3 regions of the Arenimonas alkanexedens genome follow, and region 2 is predicted to be linked to each of the others. Evidence: predicted binding sites of a transcription regulator. Region 2 holds the regulator's gene; each other region holds the start of a gene.
What was found. Region 2 encodes HrcA, which represses chaperone genes, less so after heat shock. Its sites were predicted from a motif close to TTNGCACTCNNNNNNNNNGAGTGCNAA; they were not measured.
Positions count from the first base shown of each region.

Region 1: the regulator HrcA is predicted to act here: its motif matches at 1,322-1,348, upstream of rpoH (RNA polymerase sigma factor RpoH).
Region 3: the regulator HrcA is predicted to act here: its motif matches at 2,006-2,032, upstream of groES (co-chaperone GroES).

Region 1 is NZ_BAAGUO010000001.1:23,009-26,280, reverse strand. Features, by position in the region: gene ACYVGY_RS00115 (response regulator) at 1-381, shown strand, start outside; gene rpoH (RNA polymerase sigma factor RpoH) at 439-1,296, opposite strand; gene ung (uracil-DNA glycosylase) at 1,462-2,187, opposite strand; gene ACYVGY_RS00100 (response regulator) at 2,191-3,036, opposite strand; gene ftsX (permease-like cell division protein FtsX) at 3,039-3,272, opposite strand, start outside.
Region 2 is NZ_BAAGUO010000005.1:129,796-133,067, reverse strand. Features, by position in the region: gene recN (DNA repair protein RecN) at 1-898, opposite strand, end outside; gene hrcA (heat-inducible transcriptional repressor HrcA) at 1,030-2,073, shown strand; gene grpE (nucleotide exchange factor GrpE) at 2,119-2,622, shown strand; gene dnaK (molecular chaperone DnaK) at 2,721-3,272, shown strand, end outside.
Region 3 is NZ_BAAGUO010000006.1:99,428-102,699, reverse strand. Features, by position in the region: gene groL (chaperonin GroEL) at 1-1,597, opposite strand, end outside; gene groES (co-chaperone GroES) at 1,672-1,959, opposite strand; gene ACYVGY_RS12040 (helix-turn-helix transcriptional regulator) at 2,349-2,714, shown strand; gene ACYVGY_RS12035 (protein-disulfide reductase DsbD family protein) at 2,821-3,272, shown strand, end outside.

The DNA.
Region 1 (3,272 bases), on a different contig from region 2:
GTGGTGCTGAGCATGCACGACGATTCCGGCCTGGTGCTGCGCGCACTCGAGCAGGGCGCGCGCGGCTATTTCACCAAGGCCGTGGCGGCCGACGAGTTGCTCGACGGCCTGCGTCGCATCGCCGCCGGTGAAGTGGTGCTGAGCTCGGACCTGGCGCCGCCGGTTTCCAATCCCGCGCCGCTACTGACCCCGCGCGAGCGCGCGACCCTGCGCGGCCTGCTGTCGGACCGTGCGCCAAAAGCGATCGCCTACGACCTGGGCATCAGCGACAAGACGCTGTACCGGCACCGCGCGAACCTGATGGAAAAGCTTGGCGCGCGCAACACGAGCGAGCTGGCGCGCATTGCCCGCGAACGCGGCCTGCTGGCCGAACTGGCCTGAATCCAGAAACGAAGACGGCCCCTTGCGGGGCCGTCATGCAGACATTGGGCGCACGATTCAGGCCGCGAACAGCGCCCGCATCTTCTTGAGCGCATTGGCCTCAACCTGCCGAATGCGCTCGGCGCTGACGCCGTACTCGTCCGCCAGCTCCTGCAGCGTCGCCTTGGGCTCGCCCAGGAAGCGGCGTTTGAGGATGTCGCGCGAGCGCTGGTCCAGGCCGGAAAGGCCGTCGCGCAGCAGCTCGAGCTGGTCGTCCTCGTGGCTGGCGCGCTCATAGGCCATGGCCGGATCGTCGCTGCCGTCACGCAGGTAGGCGACCGGCGACGGCGGGGCGTCTTCGTTGTCGTCCGGCGCGTCGAAGCCGATGTCGCGACCGCTCAGGCGCGACTCCATCTCCAGCACTTCGCGCTTGGAGACATTGAGGTCCTTGGCCACCGCGGTGACTTCAGCGTCATTCATCCAGCCCAGGCGCTTCTTGGACTTGCGCAGGTTGAAGAACAGCTTGCGCTGCGCCTTGGTGGTGGCGACCTTGACGATGCGCCAGTTGCGCAGGATGAATTCATGCATCTCGGCGCGCACCCAGTGCACGGCGAAGGACACCAGGCGCACGCCCTGGTCGGGGTCGAAGCGCTTGACCGCCTTCATCAGGCCGATGTTGCCTTCCTGGATCAGGTCGCCCATGCCCAGGCCGTAGCCCTGGTAGCCGCGCGCGACGTGCACGACGAAGCGCAGGTGCGAGACGACCATCGCCTTGGCGGCGTCGAGGTTTTCTTCGTCGCGGAAGCTGCGCGCCAAATCCTGCTCCTGCTCGACGGTAAGCACGGGCACGCGGTTGACCGCGGAAATGTAGGCGTCCAACGAACCGAGCGCACTCGGGATCGGCAGGTTGTTCGCGATCAGGGCGGTAGTGGTCATGCGTTCCTCATTCATGGGCCAGAGTTTAGCACTCGGCCTGTTGGAGTGCTGAATAGGCCAAAAGTTCCCTGTCCGTTCCATGAATGGAACAGCCATTCCCCTGGCGACAGGCATGTTCTGGGGGCTGCACGCTGCGGTTCAAGGGCGTCCCCACCGGTGCCCGGCCTAGCGAAGTGCGGCCAGGCGCGCCTCAACCTCATCCCGGGGCGGCAGCGCCCACTGGATCGGCGCGAGGCCGGCGCCCTGCAGCCAGCGATTGGCCTTGCCGAAGTGGCCGCAGCCCAGGAAGCCCCGGTAGGCCGAAAGCGGCGAAGGATGCGGCGCCCGCAGCATGCAGTGCCTGCGCGCATCCACCAGCTTGCCCTTGGCCTGGGCGTAGCTGCCCCAGAGCATGAACACCAGCCCCTCCCTCTCCCGGTCCAGGGCCTGGACGATGGCGTCGGTGAAGCCTTCCCAGCCCTTGCCCTGGTGCGAACCGGCCCGGCCCTCTTCGACCGTCAGCACCGCATTGAGCAGCAGCACGCCCTGCCCGGCCCAGCTGAGCAGGCAGCCATGCTCGGCCGGCGGGATGCCCAGGTCGGTCTTTAGTTCCTTGTAGATGCTCTGCAGCGAGGGCGGCACCGGCACCCCGGGCAACACCGAGAAACACAGCCCGTGGGCCTGACCTGCGCCGTGGTAGGGGTCCTGCCCCAGGATGACGACCTTGACCTGGTCGAAGGGCGTGGCGTCGAGCGCCGAGAATATGCGCGGACCGGGCGGAAAAATGACCTTGCCCCGCGACTTTTCCTGACGCAGGAAAGCGCCGAGCTCGCGCATGTCGGGCCGCTGCAGGTAGTCGCCAACCCGTTGCTTCCAGGAGGGCTCGAGCCGGATCCGGTCCTCGTCAGCCACCGCTTACTTCTTGGCGATTTTGTCGCGGAGCATGCGTCCAACGCGCAGCTGGAACAACAGCTTGGTCACCAGCAGGCGCTCTTCGATCGGCTTTTGCACCAGATCGTTGGCGCCTTCGCGCAGCAGGTCGCTCTGGTTGGCCGGATTGGCGTCACCGGTCATCACCAGCACCGGCAGCATGCCCTTGGCGTAGGCGAATTCGTGGCGGATCGAGTGCAGCAGGTCCTTGCCGGTCAGCTCGCCTTTCAAATAGACGTCGGTGAGCACGACATCGGGACCCGGCAGCCGGCCCTGGGCCCGGGCGGTTTCGAGGTGGGCGATGGCGTCCTCGACGCCGGTGGCGTGAATGACGGTCAGGCCGTGCTTCTCAAGCATGCGACGGGTGGCCATGGCCACGACCCGGCTGTCTTCGACGTAGAGCACTTCGCCGCCGGACTCGGACTCGGGAGCCACATAGCCCTTGATGAAGGCGGCCAGCGCGTTGAAGCCGAGCGCCTTGTCGAAATAGTCGGTGACGTCGTCGCTGATCGAGCGGCTTTCGAGACGCTCCTGCACGTCGCCGGAGACCACGATGATCGGGATATAGGCCTGCGGCGTGTGCTCGCGCAGGTAGCGGGCCAGGTCCAGGCCGTCCATGTCGGGCAGGCGCAGGGCCGTCGTCACCAGGTTCACGGCGCCGGCCTGCAGGGCGGCCTTGGCCTCCTCACCGGTTTCGCAGCCGACGAATTCCATGTCCGGCAGCTGCTGGCGAAGCACGCCTTCGATCATTTTGCGCACGACTTTAGAGCCGTCCACGACCATGATGCGCGGCGAGGTGGTTTCGAAGCTGCGGAAGCTGGGGTTGCTCATAATCAGACGTCCACCGGACGGGTCCGACGTAGATGATGCCCGGTTGCGAGCCATGCGCCCAGCCACCCCATCAAGGCCGAGCCTGCGAGCAGCGCCAGGCTGCCGCGCCAGCCGGGCCCGGCAAGGTCAAACTGGCTGCCGTAACTGGCCACCAGCGCCGACAGCCGGCCCTGCATCAGCAGGCCCGCCAGCACCAGCAAGGCGCCGGCCAGCAGGCCCGCGGCCAGCCCGTACCA
Region 2 (3,272 bases):
GCTGCTGAAGCCTGGACGGGTCGAGGTCGAAATCGTCGCGGATGCGCTCGAGCCCGGCGCCAGCCTCGGCCAACTGGATGCCGGCGGACTCCACCAGGGACAGCACCTCGCTCAGGCGCGGCTCGTCGGCGCTCAGCCGGCCCAGCTCGGCCGCGACCTGATGCAGGGCCCGGCCCAGGGACAGCCCGTCGTCACCCGCCAGCCGCGCCAGGGCGGATTCGCAGCCCTGCAGCAGGCCGGCGGCATTGGCCTGGCGCCGGTGGGCGGCCTGCAGTTCGTCGAGGTCGGCGAGGTCGAGGTTCTCGCTGGCCAGTTCTTCGACCTGGTGCTGCAGCCAGGCCACGCGCTCGCCGACGTCGCCGGTCCGCGCCAATTCCAGCAGTTCGCGATCGAGCGTAGACCAGTGCAGCGCCAGCCGGCGGACCTCGGCCAGCCTGGCTTCGTGCTGGCCGAATGCGTCGAGCAGGGCCAGCTGCTGGCCGCGGTCGAGCAGGGCCTGGTGCTCGTGCTGGCCATGGATTTCGACCAGGCGCGAGCCCAGTTCCGAGAGCTGGCCCAGCGTGGCCGGGCGGCCGTTGATCCAGGCGCGGGAGCCGCCGTCGGCACGGATGACGCGGCGCAGCTGGCAGCCGTCGGCCTCGTCGAGCTCGTTCTCGCGCAGCCAGTCCAGCGCGGCCGGGGCGTCGTGGAGCTGGAATTCGGCGGCCAGTTCGGCGCGATCGGCCCCGAACCGGACGATGCCGGCGTCGGCGCGCGCGCCGGTGAGCCACATCAGGGCGTCCACCAGCAGCGACTTGCCGGCGCCGGTCTCTCCCGAAACCACGGTCATGCCGGGTCCGAAGGCCAGTTCGGCGGCGCTGACGACGGCAAAATCCTTAAGCGTGAGATGACTGATCATGGGCCGGGCGATTTTGCCTGAATCGACCGAGGTTTAGCTGCCCCTGTCTGCAGGTCCAGCAGCAGACCCTCCGCGAAGCCGTAGGAATCGTGCTGCTTGCGCCACCGGGCGCCCGGCCTTATCTATGGAACATGGACTTGAACCTCGACCCGCGCGCCCGCCGCCTGCTGCGCACCCTGATCTCGCAGCACATCCGCGACGGGGAACCCGTGGGTTCGCGCACGCTGGCGCGCAGTTCCGGCCTGGACGTCAGCCCCGCCACGATCCGTAACATCATGGCCGACCTCGAGGAAATCGGCCTGGTGGCTGCGCCGCATGCCTCGGCCGGGCGCATCCCGACGCCCCAGGGCTATCGCGTGTTCGTGGACAGCCTGCTGCAGGTCAAGCCCGTCCAGGAGGCCGAGTTCAGCCAGATGCGGGCCAACCTGGCCGCGGGCGCCGGCACCCAGGCCCTGCTGTCCAACACCAGCGAGCTGCTGTCGGCGATGAGCCAGTTCGTCGGCGTGGTCACGGTGCCCCAGCGCGGCCAGTTCGCCTTCCGGCATATCGATTTCGTGCCGCTGGACGGCCAGCGGGTGCTGGTGATCCTGGTGTTCACCGACAACGAAGTGCAGAACCGGATCATCACGCCGCGCCGGACCTATACGCCGTCCGAGCTCGAGCAGACCGCGAATTTCCTCAACGCCCACTTCGCCGGCCGCAGCCTGCAGGAAATCCGCGCCACGCTGCTGCGCGACCTGCGCGACACCCGCAGCGAGATGGAGACGCTGCTGTCCGCCGCGGTCGAACTTTCCGAGCAGGCGCTGGGCGAGACCGGCCAGGACGACATGCTGCTGTCCGGCCAGACCCGCCTGATGGGCCTGCAGGAGCTGTCAGACATGGACCGGCTGCGCGAGCTGTTCGAGGCCTTCGGCCGCAAGCGCGAGATCCTGCAGCTGCTCGAACGCACCATCCATGCCCAGGGCGTGCGGGTGTTCATCGGCGAGGAAACCGGCCTGGCCCCGCTCGATGGCTGCACCGTGATCACCGCGCCCTATGGCAGCAACGGCCGCGTGCTGGGCGTGCTGGGCGTCATCGGACCGACCCGGATGGCCTATGAGCGGGTGATCCCGATGGTGCAGGCCACCGCGGACCTGCTCGGGGCCGCCTTGAATCCGGAAACCCCGGCCCCATAAGGCAGGGCGAGCCCGCGGGCCGCGCGGGGAAGCGAGTGGAAAACCATGAATAACGAAAACCCGATCCCGGGCGCCGACACGCCCGAAGATGACTACGGCCTCGACAATGAGCTCGAGCAGCTTCGCAACGCCATGGCCAGCCTTCGCGAGGAGGCGCTGCGTGAGCGGGCCGAACTCGACAACCAGCGCAAGCGGCTGGCCCGCGACGTCGACCAGGCCCGCCGATTCGCCAACGAGAAGCTGCTTTCGCAGCTGCTGCCCGTGCTCGACAGCCTGGACGCCGGTCTCACCGCGACCAGCGCCGAGACCGGGCCGCTCAAAGACGGTCTGGAGCTGACCCTGCGCCAGCTGCTCAAGGTCGGCGAAGACAACGGCCTGGCCCAGCTCGACCCGCTGGGTCAGGCTTTCGACCCGGAATGGCACCAGGCCATCAGCCAGGTTCCGTCGCCCGGCACCGCCCCAGGCACCGTCGTGCAGGTGTTCCAGAAGGGTTATGCCCTCAACGACCGCCTGCTGCGCCCGGCCCTGGTGGTCGTGGCCGCTGAATGAATCCGTGACGGCCTCTTGAAGGGCCTGCACGAACCCCCACTTTAGAAACGTCCGCGGCCGAAAGCCGCTGCAAAAACCAATATCTACGGAGCATCCTCATGGGCAAGATCATCGGCATCGACCTGGGCACCACCAATAGCTGCGTGTCGGTCATGGAAGGCGGCGTGGCGAAGGTCATCGAGAATTCCGAGGGCGACCGCACCACGCCCTCGATCGTGGCCTTCACCAAGGACGGCGAAGTCATCGTCGGCGCCTCGGCCAAGCGCCAGGCCGTCACCAATCCCAAGAACACCTTTTACGCGGTCAAGCGCCTGATCGGCCGCAAGTTCACCGACGCCGAAGTCAAGAAGGACCTCGACTTGGTGCCCTACGGCATCGTCGCGCACGAGAACGGCGACGCCTGGGTCAAGACCAGCGATGACAAGGCGATGTCGCCGCAGGAAATCTCCGCGCGCATCCTCGAGAAGATGAAGAAGACGGCCGAGGCCTACCTGGGCGAGACCGTCACCGAGGCGGTGATCACCGTGCCGGCCTACTTCAACGACAGCCAGCGCCAGGCGACCAAGGACGCCGGCCGCATCGCCGGCCTGGACGTGAAGCGCATCATCAACGAGCCCACCGCGGCCGCGTTGGCCTACGGCATGGACAAG
Region 3 (3,272 bases), on a different contig from region 2:
CGGCGCCGCCGTCGTCCTTCTTCGGGGCATCGGCCACCATGGCTTCGGTGGTGATCATCAGGCCCGCGATCGACGCGGCGTTCTGCAGCGCGGTACGGGTGACCTTGGTCGGGTCCAGGATGCCGAACTCGATCATGTCGCCGTACTCGCCGTTGGCGGCGTTGTAACCGAACGCGCCCTTGCCTTCGACAACCTTGTTGAGGATGACGGACGGCTCTTCACCGGCGTTGGTGACGATCTCGCGCAGCGGGGCTTCCATGGCCCGCAGGGCGATCACGATGCCGTGGTTCTGGTCTTCGTTGATGCCCTTGAGGCCAACGATCGAGGCCTTGGCGCGGATCAGCGCGACGCCGCCGCCCGGGACGATGCCCTCTTCCACCGCAGCGCGGGTGGCGTGCAGGGCGTCTTCAACGCGGGCCTTCTTTTCCTTCATCTCGATCTCGGTCGAGGCACCGACCTTGATCACGGCCACGCCGCCGGCGAGCTTGGCGACGCGCTCCTGCAGCTTCTCGCGGTCGTAGTCCGAAGAGGTGTCTTCGATCTGCGCCTTGATCTGCTTGATGCGGGCCTGGATACCTTCGGCCACACCGGCGCCATCAATGATGGTGGTGTTTTCCTTGGTCACCTGGATCTTCTTGGCGCGGCCGAGGTCCTTGATGGTCGCCTTCTCGAGCTGCAGGCCGACTTCCTCGGAAATCACGGTGCCGCCGGTCAGGATGGCCATGTCTTCCAGCATCGCCTTGCGGCGGTCGCCGAAGCCCGGGGCCTTGACGGCGCAAACCTTGACGATGCCGCGGATGGTGTTGACCACCAGCGTGGCCAGGGCCTCGCCTTCCACTTCCTCGGCCACGATCAGCAGCGGCTTGCCGGCCTTGGCGACGCCTTCCAGCACCGGCAGCAGCTCGCGCACGTTCGAGATCTTCTTGTCGTACAGCAGGATGAACGGGTCTTCGAGCTCGGCCGACATCGACTGCTGGTTGTTGATGAAGTACGGCGACAGGTAGCCGCGGTCGAACTGCATGCCCTCGACCACGTCGAGCTCGTTCTCGAGGCCCGAACCTTCTTCAACCGTGATCACGCCTTCCTTGCCGACCTTGTCCATGGCCTTGGCGATCAGCTCGCCGATGTCGCCATCGGAGTTGGCCGAGATCGAACCGACCTGGGCGATTTCCTTCGAGGTCGAGCAGGGCTTTGACAGGGTCTTGAGCTCGGCGACCGCGGCGATGACCGCCTTGTCGATGCCGCGCTTGAGGTCCATCGGGTTCATGCCGGCCGCAACGGCCTTCATGCCCTCGCGGATCAGCGCCTGCGCCAGCACGGTGGCGGTGGTGGTGCCGTCACCGGCGATGTCGGAGGTCTTGGACGCGACTTCCTTCACCATCTGCGCGCCCATGTTCTCGAACTTGTCGGCGAGCTCGATTTCCTTGGCGACGGACACGCCGTCCTTGGTGATCGTGGGGGCGCCGAAGCTCTTGTCGAGCACGACGTTGCGGCCCTTCGGGCCCAGGGTGGCCTTGACGGCATTGGCGAGGATGTTGACGCCCTTCACCATGCGGGCGCGGGCGTCTTCACCGAAACGAATTTCCTTGGCAGCCATTTCTTTAACTCCAGAATTCTTTAGTGGGGTTGGTGCGGGGCCGGTCGCGCAAGCGCGGACCGGCGGGGGACGTCTTAGCCGAGGATGGCGAGGATGTCGTCTTCCTTGACCACCAGGATCTCGTGGCCGTCGACCTTCACTTCGGTGCCGGCGTACTTGCCGAACAACACCTTGTCGCCAACCTTCACGGTCGGGGCGCGGGTCGAACCGTTGTCGAGCGCCTTACCGGCGCCAACCGCCAACACTTCGCCCTTGATCGGCTTTTCGGTGGCCGAGTCGGGAATGACGATGCCGCCGGCGGACATCTTTTCTTCTTCCATACGCTTGATGACCACGCGGTCGTAGAGCGGCTTGATGTTCATGGGTATCCTCATTATTCCTGTGATTTCAACAACATGGCCTAGTGTGTTAGCACTCGGCCTCGGTGAGTGCCAATGATACGCGCATGCCTTGCCCGGGGGTAGGCTGCGACCCGTCCTTGATGGGGGTGCCGGTTCCCGCTCACAAGGGCCGGCCTCGGTTGATTTGTGGTGGTGCACTAACACTACAATCGGCTCAGGGGCGGGTCCGGGCTGTTGCCGGGGATCTCGACAGGCGGATGCCGCAAGGCACCGCCGCCCGCAGGAAGACGGATGCCGCAATGTCCTCAGGGGAGGCTGACAGCGGCTATAGACCGCACCTGCCCATCGTGCCCAGACCCCACGCAGAGGGGGTCGGCCACTGCAGGACGCTTTATTTCCGGGGAAACACCATGACCTTGCTGTTCAACCGCATCAGGCAAGCGCGCCGCGGCGCCGAGTTGTCCCAGTCCGAACTAGCCAACATCGTGGGTGTGGCCCGCAGCGCCGTGGCCCAGTGGGAGCGGCGCGACGGCGCCAAGCCCACCACCGACAACATGGCCAAGATCGCCATGGCCACCGCCGTCAGCTTCGAATGGCTGGCCACCGGCCGCGGCGGGCGTTGGCTGGGCGGCGACGCCGAAACGCCGGCAATGATGCTCAACTTCTACGCCCAGTGCGGCCTGGAAGAGCGGCTGCTGCTGGCTTTCCGCACCATGCGCAGCCCGGAGCAGCAGCCGCTGGTGCACTTCGTCGAAGCCATGACCGACCGGGCCTGAGCCGCGCGCCGGGGCGGAGTTCTCGCCTCGGTGACGAACTTCCGGGGATACTTGCGGTCGTACAGGCCAGCCCCGCGCGGGCCCCCTTTTCGAGCGAGAGTCCCGAATGACCCGTTGGCTGTTGGCCTCCCTGGCCGCCCTGCTGCTTTCCCCCGCCGCGCTGGCGGTGGACGAATCCGACCTGCTGCCGATCGACGAGGCCTTTTCGCTCGAGGCGCAGGCCACTGATCGCGGCCGCGTCGAGTTCCGCTGGGCCATCGCCCCCGGCTACTACCTTTATCGCCACCGCACCGGCGTCGAGCTGGTCGAGGGCGGCTTCACGGCCGAGCCGCTGGAGCTTCCGGAAGGCGAGGCCTATACCGACGAGTTCTTCGGCGACGTCGAGACCTACCGGCACCAGCTCACGGCCGTGCTCATGGGCACCGCCGCCGACGATGCCAGCGCCCTGCGCTTTCGGGTGAAGTACCAGGGCTGCGCCGATGTCGGCGTCTGCTACCCGCCGCACACCAAGACCCTCACCGTGTCGCTGCCGACCGCCGGCGGCGACCCGCTGGCGGC